Regions from separate parts of the Thioalkalivibrio sp. ARh3 genome, predicted to be linked through region 3. Evidence: predicted binding sites of a transcription regulator. Region 3 holds the regulator's gene; each other region holds the start of a gene.

Region 1 (3,287 bases), 120 kb from region 3:
CGGAAGCGTCCTGTCCCGATCCGGAAGGGGTGCCGACGGGCGCGGCATTCTCTTGCCGTTCCACGGGCATGCCGCGGCCGCGCGTATCCACCATGCCGGATGCAGCGCCTTCTCCCGCGGATCCCCCGGATCGCGACGGCTTCGGCACACTCGCCGACCCGGACAGATGGTTGTTGATCATGTCAGTCATGGAAGGGCCTCCCTGGCCACCCCGGTGCCAATACAGGCCCCGGGGCGCGCCTCATGCCGTCAAGAACAGTCTACTGCAGCAGCCCCAGCACGTTCTGCGGGACCGCGTTCGCCTGGGAAAGCACCGAGATGCCGGCCTGCTGCAGCACCTGCGCCCGGGTCAGATCCGCCGTCTCCGCGGCAAAGTCCGCGTCCATGATGCGCGAGCGCGCATCCGACAGGTTCTCCGCCCCGATCTCCAGGTTGGAGATGGTGCTCTCGAAGCGGGTCTGCACCGCCCCCAGCTCGGAGCGCAGCGAGCTGACCTGAGCCAGCGCGCCATCCAGCGCACCGATCGCCTTGGTCGCGTTTTCGCGACTGGTCACACTGATGTCGGTGAGGCTGATGTGCTCCTTAACCGCGGAATCGAACATGGTTGGGTTTCCGTCACCGTCGGTAACCGTACCGCCGGAGACCTCAAACCCGTCGGTATCGAACGCGGCAGTAATCGACACCGTCGTTTCGCCCTGGTCGTTCACGCGGATCGAGGCGTCCAGACCCGCATCGCGGAACTTGTCGGCATTGTCGTCGTCGAGGCGCGCAACCTGACTGATGGCGGCATTGATGGTCCGGACCACATCGTCGAAGGTCTCCGCCCCGCTGATGTCGATTCCGGCCGCGTCGATGCCGTCGATATCCGACGCAAACGTCGAGATCGCCACGCTGTCGATCTCGATCTGGATGTGCCCAGCAAACCCTTCGACATCCGAGGCCTTCACGGCATTATCCCCGGCAACTTCTTGCGCCCCCAGCTGCGTGGTCCGCGCGTCGACATTGCTCACCGAGACCATCTGCCCCTGGTTGGCCCCCACCTGGAAGAACAGGTCCGCGGCCGAGCCGTCCAGGATGTTCTGGCCATTGAACTCCGTGTTGTTGGCGATCCGGCCGACCTCGTCCATCAGCTGCTGGACCTCGTCGTTCAGCGCCTGACGGTCGGAGGCCGAGTTGGAATCGTTGGCGGCCTGCACCGCCAGCTCGCGCGCCCGCTGCAGCGAGTCGCTGACGGTGTTGAGCGCACCCTCCGCGGTCTGCGCCAGCGAGATGCCATCATTCGAGTTGCGCACCGCCTGATTCAGACCGTTGATCTGAGTGGTAAAGCGCTCCGAGATCGCAAGCCCCGCCGCATCGTCCTTCGCGCTGTTGATGCGCAGCCCCGACGACAGGCGCTCCAGACTCTGGGCCAGCGCGCTCTGGGAGTTGTTCAGATTGCGCTGGGCATTCAGCGACATCACGTTGGTATTGATGACCTGAGACATGGTTCTTTCTCCTCGTTCCATGCAGCCCCGTAACGGGGGCCAACCGCGCGGATAGTGTTCCGCTCCTGCCCTCGGTAACGGCCGGGCCCCATCAGACTTGAGCCCGGCGCGCAAATTTTTTCGCTCCTCGACAAATGCCTTGGAATTCGCCAGCCCGCGCCGCCATCGCCCGCACACAAAAAGGCCCGCCCCGGACACTCCGGGGCGGGCCTGGCAACGGGGCGGCAGGCTACTGCCACCCTGTCACGACCGCAGGTGCGCGCCCGTTACTGCAGCAGCCCCAGCACGTTCTGCGGCACCGCATTGGCCTGCGAGAGCACCGAGGTGCCCGCCTGCTGCAGCACCTGCGCCCGGGTCAGGTCCGCGGTCTCCGAGGCAAAGTCCGCATCCATGATGCGCGAACGCGCATCCGACAGGTTCTCCGAGCCGATCTCCAGGTTGGAGATGGTGCTCTCGAAACGGGTCTGCACCGCCCCCAGCTCGGAACGCAGCGAGCTGACCTGATTCAGCGCACCATCCAGCGCACCGATCGCCTGCGTCGCGTTATCCCGGCTGGTCACGCTGATATCGGTGAGATCGATCGGACCCGAGGACTGCCCATTGCCGCCGTTGTCGTCAAAGAACGCGGTCGGGTCGTCGCCTTCCACAGATCCATCCTGATCCACACTGAAGGAGCTATTGAAGTCACCGGTAATGGCGATCCCCTGATTGCCTTCATCGTCCACACGGACAGAAGCCTGCAGGCCCGCGTCCTGGAGCGCTGCAATCTCTTCTGCCTCGGGCGCAGTGCCCCCTTCACTATCATCAGGGCCCGACGCGATCTCGGTATTGATCGCGCGGACGACATCCTCAAGGGAATTGACGTCATATTGCCCGGAGTCTGACCCGAACTGGACGGTCACTTCGGCCAGTGCTGCGCCTTCGTCATCCTGAACCGTTATTGCGATGTCGCTCATGCCATCGAAATCAAAATCTTCCAGGTCCTCGGCGGAGAACATGCCCGCACCCACCACTTCCTGCGAACCCAGTTGAGTGGTACGGGCATCGACGTTCTCGACCGACGTCATCTGGCCCTGATTCGCGCCCACCTGGAAGAACAGGTCCTCGGCCGACCCGTCCAGGATGTTCTGCCCGTTGAACTCGGTGTTGTTGGCGATCCGCCCGACCTCGTCCATCAGCTGCTGGACCTCGTCGTTCAGCGCCTGACGGTCGGAGGCCGAGTTGGAATCGTTGGCGGCCTGTACCGCCAGCTCGCGCGCCCGCTGCAGGGAGTCGCTGACCGTATCCAGCGCCCCCTCGGCGGTCTGTGCCAGCGAGATACCGTCGTTCGAGTTGCGCACGGCCTGGTCGAGGCCATTGATTTGAGTCGTGAATCGCTCCGAAATCGCCAGACCCGCCGCATCGTCCTTCGCGCTGTTGATGCGAAGGCCCGACGACAGGCGCTCCAGCGACTGCGAAAGCGCACCCTGCGAGTCGTTCAGATTGCGCTGCGCATTCAGCGACATCACGTTCGTATTGATCACCTGGGACATGTCGTTCTCCTTCCTCTGCTTGCTGGCAGTCATTGCCGCTCGAGCGGTAATGCTGTGTTCGAGATCGCCTCTCGCCCCCGCTAACGACCAGCCCCCGGCAACCTTTAACCCCAAAAAGCAAAAAAGTTTTGTCACCTTGCGGACACGGCGGGCGCGCATAGGACGCAACCGGGTCGTGACCCGACCCGCCGGCGGCCCTCGCACCGCGGGAACACCGCCTGCCCTGGCCGTTCCTGCCAGCACGAATCGATCCCTGGCCGCGCCGTCCGGA
Region 2 (3,287 bases), on a different contig from region 3:
GGCCTCCTGGTTCAGGTTCTCGGTCGCACGGTTCAGGGTCTCGGTCCCACTGCGGGCATTGCCCACGGCCTGCGCGATCTTGTCGGTGAAGCGGTTGAACGCACGCCCCAGCTGGGCGGTCTCCAGCAGGCCGTTCTCGTCCAGCCGACGGCTGAGGTCGCCATCGCCATCGGCAATCTCCTCCAGCGCCTCGGTCGAGTGAGCCAGTGCACGGCGTACCACCAGGATGATGAACACCGCGGCGGCCACACCCAGGACCACGCCGATCAGCGCCAGCACGCCCTGAGTCATCTGGGTGTTGCGCATGGTCGCGGTCAGCTCGCCGGCGGAACGCTCGGCCCGGTCGGTGATCCGCTCGGACAGCTGTTGCAGCTCGGTGCGCGCCTCCAGGATCACCGGGCCGACCTCGGTGCGGATCAGGAAAGCATCCTGCAGGGCTTCCTCGCTGCCGTGGATACGTACGATCTCCTGGATCGCACTGTCCAGTGTTTCCAGCTCTCCCTCGAAGTCCTCGACCGCGATCTGCTGCTCGAAATCCAGCTCGTCGTACTGCTCCATCAGCCGCGCCAGCACGTCATGGGTCTGGCCGAGATAAAGGCGCAGGTTCTGCTCGAAGGAGTCGTCACGAAACGCGATGAAGCCGCGCAGGTTCGAGGTGATCTGCAGGAGGTTGGTGCGCAGGCTGTAGAAGTCGCCAAGGCGATCGAACGAGCGCTCGAAGCGGGCCCGCGCCATCTCCTCGTCGATCATGGTGCTGGTCAGCTGGGTCATCTGCATGGTCGCGGGGTTGGCGCGCGAGTTCGCAACACCCTGGGCCGGCATGTTCTCGGCCACATCCTCCGCGATCTCGATCAGGCGCTCACGGTGATCGGCGAACCCATCGATGTTCGCCCGCACCTGCTCCGCGGAGCCACTCAGCTCGTCCGAGGCCTGCACCACCGGGTCATTCATCAGTGCATCCATGGCGACATCCAGGTCATCCATGGTGGCCAGCCAGGCGTCGCGGTGCTCGTCCTCTTCGCTCATCAGGTAGAACCCGAGAAAGGCGGCACTCTCCTGCAGTAACTGCTCCACCTCGTTGACACGCGCCACCGCCGGATAGTCCGACTGCGTGAGTTCGGCCACGCCCTGCCCGCCCACGTTCAGGGCGCGCAGTGCCAGTAGCGAGTTGATGATCAGGATCGCGACGACCAGCCCGAAGCCGGCGATCAGCAGCCCCCGAATGGAGAGTTTGTCCAGCATGATGTTGACTCCTTCCTCAGCGCCTTCTGCCGGGCGCATGTCCTCACGCGCAAGCGGGCTCTTCCGCTGCCTGTAGAGACGTTTCATCCCCTGTTACGGCCGCTTGCCCCCAGAGTTGAGGTTCGGGCCGTTTTGAGAATTACATCACAGCGGATGACGGGGGAAGGGTCAGGGTGATTCCAGCGCCTCCCAGCGCTCGAAGGCCACCGCCAGGTCACGCTCGACCTGTTCGAGCCGGCCCTGCAGCTCGCGCACCCGCTCGCCATCTCGCAGCACCTCCGGGTCCGACAGGGCTTCGGCCAGCGACTGGTGTTCGGTCTCCAGGGCCTCGATCCGGCCTGGCAGGGCCTCCAGCTCACGGGCCTCCTTGTAGGACAGCTTGCGGGCGCGGGGCGGCGGTGCCGGTTCCGCGGGCGTGGAATCGGGCCGAACCCGAGCCTCCGGCACGACGGGGGGCGGCGTCCCGGTATCCGCTTCGCGGGTCAGCAGGCGTTGCGTGACGCGAGCAGGCAGATCCGACCAGCCGCCGACGAATTCCTCGACCGTGCCATCGCCAGGCAGCACCAGCGTGCTCGTGGCGACATTGTCGAGGAAGGCGCGATCGTGGCTGACCACGATCACCGTACCGGTGTACTCGATCAGCAGTTGTTCCAGCAGCTCCAGGGTCTCGACGTCCAGGTCGTTGGTGGGCTCGTCGAGCACCAGCAGGTTGGCCGGACGCAGGAACAGCTTGGCCAGCAGCAGCCGGTTGCGCTCGCCACCGGACAGGGCCGACACCGGCTGGCGCGCGCGCTCCGGCGGGAACAGGAAGTCCCCCAGATAGCTCAGCACATGCCGGGTCTCGCCGTTCACGGTGACCCGGTCACGGCCCTCGCCGACCGCATCCTGTACGGTCGTCGTCTCGTCGAGGCGCGCCCGGGCCTGGTCGAAATAGGCGATCTCGAGCTGGGTGCCCAGCTTGACGGTCCCGGACAGTGGCGCCACCTGGCCCAGCAAGCCGCGCAGCAGTGTGGTCTTGCCGGCGCCATTCGGGCCGACAATGCCCAGGGCATCGCCGCGCTGGAGCAGCAGGTTCACGTCGCGCACCACCGGCGTGTCGTCGTAGCCGAAGTCCGCATGCTCCGCCTCGATCACCAGGCGCCCGGAACGCTGCTCGGGCGACAGCTGCATGCGCACCTGCCCCCCGCGCTCGCGCCGCTCCGCGCGCTTCCTGCGCAGAGCCTGCAGGGCGCGCACCCGGCCCTCGTTGCGGGTACGCCGCGCCTTGATGCCCTGGCGAATCCAGGTCTCTTCCTGTGCCAGCTTGCGATCAAACTCGGCGCGCTGGCGCGCCTCGACCTCCAGGCGCTCGGCCTGGCGCGTGCGGAAGGCCTCGATCGACGGCGGGTGCTCGTACACCTGGCCGCGATCCAGCTCCAGGATGCGGGTGGCGACCTGCTCCATGAACTGGCGATCATGGCTGATGAACACCACCGTGAGCCCGCTCCCGCGCAGGAACTCCTCCAGCCAGCGGATCGCGGCCACATCCAGGTGGTTGGTCGGCTCGTCCAGCAGCAACAGCTGCGGTTCGCGCACCAGTTCGCGCGCCAGCCAGACACGTCGCTTGAGGCCGCCGGAGAGCGCGGCAAAACCGGCCTCGGGATCGAGCTCCAGGCGCGAAAGCGTCGTTTCGACCCGGTTCTGCAGGCTCCAGCCGTCAATTGCGTCCAGCCGGGCCTGGACCGGCCCCATCTTCTCCAGGGCCTCGGCATCCCCGCTGGCGGCGGCCTGGCTCAGGTGATGGAAACGCTCCAGCAGCTGCCCGGACTCGCCCAGTCCCTCGGCGACCACATCGAACACCGTGCCCTCGACCCCGGGCGGCAGCTCCTGGGTCAGCCAGGCGGTCGTCAGGCCGTCCTGACGGACCACCTCGCCCGAGTCCGGCTGGATCGCGCCCGCGATCACCTTCAGCAGGGTCGACTTGCCCTCGCCATTGCGCCCGGCCACCGCCACGCGTTCGCCGGGCTCCAGGCTCAGGTTGAGGCCATCCAGCAGGGGGGCCATGC
Region 3 (3,287 bases):
ACGTTTGTCAGCGATGGTCAACGCATCGCGGAAGATTTCCACCGGGTGGAGACGGGGGATCTGACGCGGCGTGCGCTCGGTGAAGAAGAGCGTCCTGCGCGTGGTGCCTCGCGCGATGAACGATGGACTGATCAGACGCTCGCGGAGCTCGCCGGCACGCGCAGCCACGTGGCGTCGGCGCGCGGGACGCCGGATGGCGGGGCCCTGGAAATGATTCATCCAGTGGGGAAGGGACGCTATGCCACGCACTAATCCACCGTTGAAGGTCATCGCCGTTGCTTCCGGAAAGGGCGGTGTCGGCAAGACCAATGTCTCGGTCAACTTGTCCGTCGCACTTGCCCGGCTGGGTCGCGAGGTGATGCTGTTCGATGCCGATCTTGGGCTGGCGAACGCCGATGTGCTGCTCGGGCTGAGACCGGAGCGCACGCTGCATGACCTGGTAACCGGACAGGCGGAAGGGCTGGAGGAGATCCTGGTGGAGGGTCCCGAAGGGATCAAGGTCGTCCCTTCGGCGTCGGGGATCGCCGCGATGGCCAACCTCTCGCAGGTGGAGCACAACGGGCTGATTCATGCATTCAGCGCGTATTCGAAACCGCTGGACGTACTCGTCGTGGACACCGCAGCGGGTTTGCAGGAGTCGGTGACGACCTTCTGCCGGGCCGTCCAGGAGACCCTGGTGGTGGTCTGTGACGAACCGGCGTCGATTACCGATGCGTATGCCCTGATCAAGGTCCTGCACCGGGACCATGGTTTGCGGCGTTTCCGCCTGGTGACGAACATGGTGCAGGACCGAGCCGGAGCCGAGCGCCTGCTGCAAAAGCTCGCGACGGTTTGTGGCAACTATCTGCCGGAGGTCATCCTGGACCTGGCGGGATACATCCCGATGGACCAGAATCTGCGCACGGCCGTCCAGAAGCGGGCGCCGGTGGTGCAGCAGTATCCGGGCAGCCCGGCGGCCAAGGCCTTTACCGAGCTTGCCCGCACGGTCGATCGCTGGCCGGTGGGTCGCGGCGCCGATGGTGGCGTCGGATTCTTTGTCGAACGGATGCTGCAGAGCGCATGATGTCGCCGCGTAATCGACTACCAGGCTACGAAAGCGTCGCCGCGGCCGGCCACGAGCAGCGTGTTGCGGAGCATATCGAGCTGGTGCACCGCATCGCGCACCATCTTATGGCTCGTCTGCCTGCCTCGGTCCAGGTCGATGACCTGATCCAGGCGGGCATGATCGGTCTGCTGGAGGCCGCGCGGCAGTTCGAGGGCGGGCAGGGCGCGACCTTCGCCACCTATGCGGGGATCCGTATCCGCGGCGCGATGATCGATGAGCTGCGGCGCAGCGACTGGACGCCGCGCTCGGTGCATCGCAACAGCCGCAAGATCGCCGAGGCGATCCAGACGGTCGAGGCCCGGGAAGGGCGCGCGGCACGCGGGGTCGAGGTGGCCGAGGAGCTCGGAGTCCCGATCGACGAGTACTACACGATGCTGCAGGACCATGCCGGCGCCCATCTGTTCGCGCTGGACGATCTGGGCGGCACCGACGGCGATGCCGACCGGGTGATCGAGGGGGCGGAGGCCTCGCCCTCGCGGACGATCGAGGCCGGGGAGTTTCGCGAAGAGCTGGCCGCCGCGCTGGGTGATCTGCCCGAGCGTGAACGCCTGGTACTCTCGCTTTATTACATCGAGGAACTCAATCTGCGCGAGATCGGCGCGGTGCTGGGCGTGACCGAGTCGCGCGTCAGCCAGATCCGCAGTCAGGCCGTGATCCGGCTGCGCGCACGTCTGGGTTCCTGGCTCGAAGATGGCGAGGCTTTGCAGTTATTCTGACGGCCACGCTCTAGTACCCACATGCATAATTAATCCCGGAGTGACCTGTGGACAAGGGAATGAAAATTCTCATCGTGGACGACTTCTCCACGATGCGGCGGATCATCAAGAACCTGCTGCGTGATCTCGGCTTCAACAACACGCATGAGGCCGATGACGGCAGCACGGCCCTGCCGATGCTCCAGAACGGCGACTTCGACTTCCTGATCACTGACTGGAATATGCCCAATATGCCGGGCATCGACCTGCTGCGGGCGGTGCGCGCCGACGAGAAGCTGAAGACGATGCCGGTACTGATGGTGACGGCGGAGGCGAAGCGTGATCAGATTGTCGAGGCGGCCGAGGCGGGCGTAAACGGGTACGTGGTAAAGCCTTTTACCGCTGAAACGCTCAAGGAAAAGATCGATAAAATCTTCGAACGCATTGAATCTCAGGGGTAATCGGGGTATGGCAGGCGGGATCCTCGGGCACGAGCAAAGCCTCGGCCAGGGGGGGCAGTCCCGGTCGGTACGTCCGGGATGAGGAGCGAGCAAGGGGCTTTGGATGACAGACCAGGAACAACCGGTGGGGGATCAGCAGCTCGCACGCGCGCGCGAGCTTGTTCAGGTGCTTGAAGCAGGGGATGACGTCACGGCGCGAGCGCTGATTCAGGACCTTGCGCGTCCGTATGATCGCGAACTGTTCGACGAGCTCGGCAAGCTGACGCGTGACCTTCATGAGGCCCTGCAGAGTTTCCGTGGTGATTCGCGACTGGTCGAACTGACCCAGGCGGAGATCCCGGATGCTCGCGAGCGCCTCAATTACGTGGTCACCATGACCGAGAAAGCGGCGCATGAAACCCTGACCGCCATCGAAACGAGCCTCCCGATCGCCGAGTCCTTCAGCCAGCAGGCCGGCGAACTGACCGCCAAATGGACCCGTTTTCGCAACCGCCAGCTGTCGGTGGATGAGTTCCGCGAATTCGCGCGCGATCTGGACGAGTTCTTTGCGCAAGCCAGCCACGACACCGATGAGCTCCGGCGCCTGCTGTCGGAAGTGCTGATGGCGCAGAGCTATCAGGATATAACCGGGCAGGTGATCCGGCGGGTGATACAGCTCGTAACGGATCTCGAGGAGAACCTGGTCTCGCTGATCCGGCTGTCCAGTGGGCGCATGGAAGCGATCGAGGCCGCGGAGAAAACACTGGACGACAACGCCGATCGGCGCGAGGGCGATCGACGCGGTCACGGTCCTGCGGTGCCGAAGACTCAAGATTCCGGCCAGGATGTCGTTGAAGGACAGGACGAGGTGGACGATCTGTTGTCCAGTCTGGGCTTCTAGACAACCGCCGATTCCTGAATCGGCGTCTCCCCTGGACCCACCCTACAACGGCAAGCCTCACCGGAACGGAGAGACCGAATGGCCATCGACCCCAATGACGAAATCCTTCAGGACTTCCTGATCGAGGCCGGGGAACTGCTCGAAGG
Region 4 (3,287 bases), on a different contig from region 3:
GATCGCTACTGGCAGCCCGGCGCCGATGTCGTCAGCGACGAGCTCAATCGGATGTCCCTGCACTGGTTGGCGGCGACCGGCGAGCGGGCGACCGGCGCCCTGACCGCGCAACTGTGGATGTTCTTCTCCGAGCGCCTGTGGCAGATGCTCGCGATGATGTTCATCGGCATGGCCCTGATGCGGCTCGGCTTCCTCCACGGGAGCTGGTCACTGGCCGGCTACCGGCGCGTCGTGCTGGCCGGACTGGGCATCGGCATCCCGCTGGTGCTGGCGGGGTTGTGGTTCAACACAGCCGTGGAATGGGATCTGCGCTACTCGATGTTCCTGGGCCGCATCGCGAATCTGTGGGGCAGTGTCGCGATCGCCCTGGCCTGGGTGGCCCTGGTGATCCTGCTGGCCCACCCCGACGGGCGCCGGCGGATCCTGCCGGGCGTCATCCGCGCGCTGGAGGCGGTCGGCCGCCTCGCGCTGACCAACTACATCGGCCAGTCGATCCTCGCCGCGATGATCTTCTACGGGATCGGGCTGGGCCTGTTCTCGCAATTCGGCCACCTCGAACTGCTCGGCATCGTGCTGGCGATCTGGGCCGTGCAGGTCGCCTTCTCCCTGGTGTGGCAGCGCTACGTCGGCGCGGGCCCGATCGAGACCCTGTGGCGGCGCCTGGCGCACTAATTCACCCGAGTCTCCCGAACGCTACAGGAGCCCTCGTTCGGCCATGGATATCGGACTATCGGCGATCACCACGTGATCGAGTATCCGCACATCCACCAGCCCCAGGGCCTCGCTCAAGCGCCGGGTGATCGCGATATCCGAGCGTGAGGGCTCCGCCACCCCGGACGGGTGGTTGTGGGCCAGGATCACCGCGGCCGCGTTGTGGTGCAGCACGCGGCGCACGACCTCGCGCGGGTGCACGGCGGCGCCGTCAATCTTGCCGCGGAACAATTCCTCGAAGGCGATCACCCGGTGACGGTTGTCCAGGAACAGGACCGCGAAGACCTCGAATGGATAGTCGCGCAGACGCGCCGCGAGGAACTGGCGGGTGGCGGTCGGCGAGGTCAGCGCATCGCCACGCTCCAGATCGGCGGCCAGGTGCCGCCGCCCCATCTCGAGCACCGCCTGGAGCTGGGCGTACTTCGCATCGCCCAGCCCCGGCGCCGCGCAGAACCCCGACTGATCGGCCTGCAGTAGCGGCCGCAGTCCGCCGAAGCGGCTGAGCAGATCGCGCGCGACATCGACCGCACTCTTGCCGGCCACGCCGGTGCGCAGAAAGATCGCCAGCAGCTCCGCATCCGAAAGCGCGGCCGCGCCCCGCTCGATCAGCTTCTCCCGCGGGCGCTCGGCCGCGGGCCAGTCGGTAATCGCCATAGCCACCTCCCTGTGGTTCGGTCGTTTGGTTCTAGCCGCCTCGGTCATCCCGACTTTAGCGAAGAACCGTAGGATGCGCTGAGCAAAGCGAAACGCATCGATTCGGACACCAATGGCAAGCATGATGCGTTTCGCTGCCGCTCAACGCATCCTACGACCCTGCTGGTAGCCCTCGGTCAGTCCTCGAAGCGGGAGATGTCGCGCACCGCGCCGAACGCGGCGGAGGTCGTCATCAGGGCGTAGGCGCGCAGGGCCTGGGTGACCGGGCGGGTCCGCGAATCGGGCTTCCAGGCCTTCGCGCCGCGGGCCTCCATCGCCTCGCACCGCCCCAAAACTACGCTGCGGCGACCCCTCATATCCCCATCAGGCCTGACACAGGCCTAAAGAACCGCTGTTGGCGACCGTTAAGGCTGGGGCAGGGACGGATCTCGCGCTCCAGACATCCAAGGGCTGGACGTGCACGACTGAGGAGAATTCCATGGACGCCCTCTTCCACCCAGCCACCTGGCTGATGAATCGCTTCCGGTATCCGATCAAGTTCGGGCTGATCTTCGTCGTCGTCTTGTTGCCACTGCTGATGCTCAGCGGCATCACCCTGGTCAACCTGAACGACAACATCCGATTCGTAAGCAACGAACGCCAGGGGTTGGCTTATATCGAGGCCGCGCGCGAACCAGTGGAATATATTCAGCAGCACCGCGGCATGATGGCGGCCCTGCTGGGCGGTGATGACGGCGCGCGTGCCCGGCTACGCGAGATCGGTCACCAGGTCGACCAGGCGCTGGAGGATCTTGCAGCCGTCGACCGGGACCTTGGCGCTACCCTGGGAACTCGGAGCCAGTTCGATCGCATTGGCCAGACCTGGGAAGGTCTCCAGGCGGACGGAGACTCGATGACACCCTCGGAGAGCCTGCAACGCCATACCGATCTGATCGCCGACCTGCTCGACCTGATCGGCAATGTCGCCGATGCCTCCGAGATCACCCTGGATCCATACCTCGACAGCTATTACCTCGGCGATGCCCTTGTGAACCGCCTGCCGAACCTGACCGAGACCATGGGACAGGCCCGGGCGGTAGGCTCCGGCGCCGCAGCGGCAGGCGAACTGGATGGGGATACCCGCGTCCGGCTTGCGGTGCTGTCCGCCAACATGGATTCCATCACTGGAGACCTCGAGTCGGGCCTGGAGGCCGCGTTCTCGGCCAACCCGGAACTTGCAGACCGACTCCGCGAGCATGTCGAGCGCAACGAAGCTGCGGTTGAAGAATTCTCCCTCATCGTGCAGGAGGAACTGCTGAACACCGACACGATCGAAATTGCCGCCAGCGAGGTGTTCGACGCCGCCACGCGCTCCATTGACACTACCTTTGCGCTTTACGACGCGACCGTCCCTGAACTGGACGCCATTTTCGCCGACCGGATTCGCAGCGACACGCTTGTGCGCAACCTGGCGATCGCCGTTGTTGTGGGCGTACTCCTGCTGCTCGCGTATCTCTTCGTCGGGCTGTATCGCTCGATCAAGGACAGCGTAGAACAGTTCAATGACGCAACCCAGCGCATGGCGGGCGGGGATCTCACGACCCGGGTCGCCATCCAGACCCAGGACGAGATGCACGATGTCGGGGAACGCTTTAACAGCATGGCGACGCAGTTCGAGGGTCTGATCCAGCAGATCATCGGCGCCACCGCGCAGCTCGCCTCGGCCTCCGAAGAGCTGGCTACCGTGTCGCGGGACAGCGCCTCCAGCGTGGAACGCCAACGTCAGGAAACCGATCAGGTCGCCACCGCGATGAACGAGATGACGGCCACCGTGCAGGATGTCGCCGGCAATGCGGCCAGTGCCGCCGACACCACCCGCAACACCGACCGCGAGGCGAACAACGGCCTGGAGGTGGTCGCTGCAAACTCGAAATCCATCGCCC

The links. Region 3 encodes FliA, which starts transcription of late flagellar genes. Its sites were predicted from a motif close to GCTAAAGTTNNNNNNNNNNCNGCCGATA; they were not measured.
Region 1: a site for FliA is predicted at 1,560-1,587, ahead of C995_RS0108105 (flagellin). Genes of this name have one in related genera too.
Region 2: a site for FliA is predicted at 1,336-1,363, ahead of C995_RS0102095 (methyl-accepting chemotaxis protein). Genes of this name have one in related genera too.
Region 4: a site for FliA is predicted at 1,745-1,772, ahead of C995_RS0108925 (methyl-accepting chemotaxis protein). Genes of this name have one in related genera too.

Annotation. Positions count from the first base shown of each region.
Region 1 is NZ_KB897949.1:250,455-253,741, forward strand. Features, by position in the region: gene C995_RS0108100 (flagellar protein FlaG) at 1-190, opposite strand, end outside; gene C995_RS0108105 (flagellin) at 261-1,484, opposite strand; gene C995_RS0108110 (flagellin) at 1,751-3,016, opposite strand.
Region 2 is NZ_KB897947.1:447,410-450,696, reverse strand. Features, by position in the region: gene C995_RS0102095 (methyl-accepting chemotaxis protein) at 1-1,242, opposite strand, end outside; gene C995_RS0102090 (ATP-binding cassette domain-containing protein) at 1,411-3,287, opposite strand, start outside.
Region 3 is NZ_KB897949.1:131,656-134,942, reverse strand. Features, by position in the region: partial or broken gene flhF (flagellar biosynthesis protein FlhF) at 1-79, shown strand, start outside; gene C995_RS0107580 (MinD/ParA family protein) at 239-1,063, shown strand; gene C995_RS0107575 (RNA polymerase sigma factor FliA) at 1,060-1,821, shown strand; gene cheY (chemotaxis response regulator CheY) at 1,881-2,261, shown strand; gene C995_RS0107565 (protein phosphatase CheZ) at 2,365-3,141, shown strand; gene C995_RS0107560 (chemotaxis protein CheA) at 3,220-3,287, shown strand, end outside.
Region 4 is NZ_KB897950.1:76,210-79,496, reverse strand. Features, by position in the region: gene C995_RS0108940 (DUF418 domain-containing protein) at 1-672, shown strand, start outside; gene radC (DNA repair protein RadC) at 694-1,365, opposite strand; gene C995_RS14240 (hypothetical protein) at 1,542-1,679, opposite strand; gene C995_RS0108925 (methyl-accepting chemotaxis protein) at 1,844-3,287, shown strand, end outside.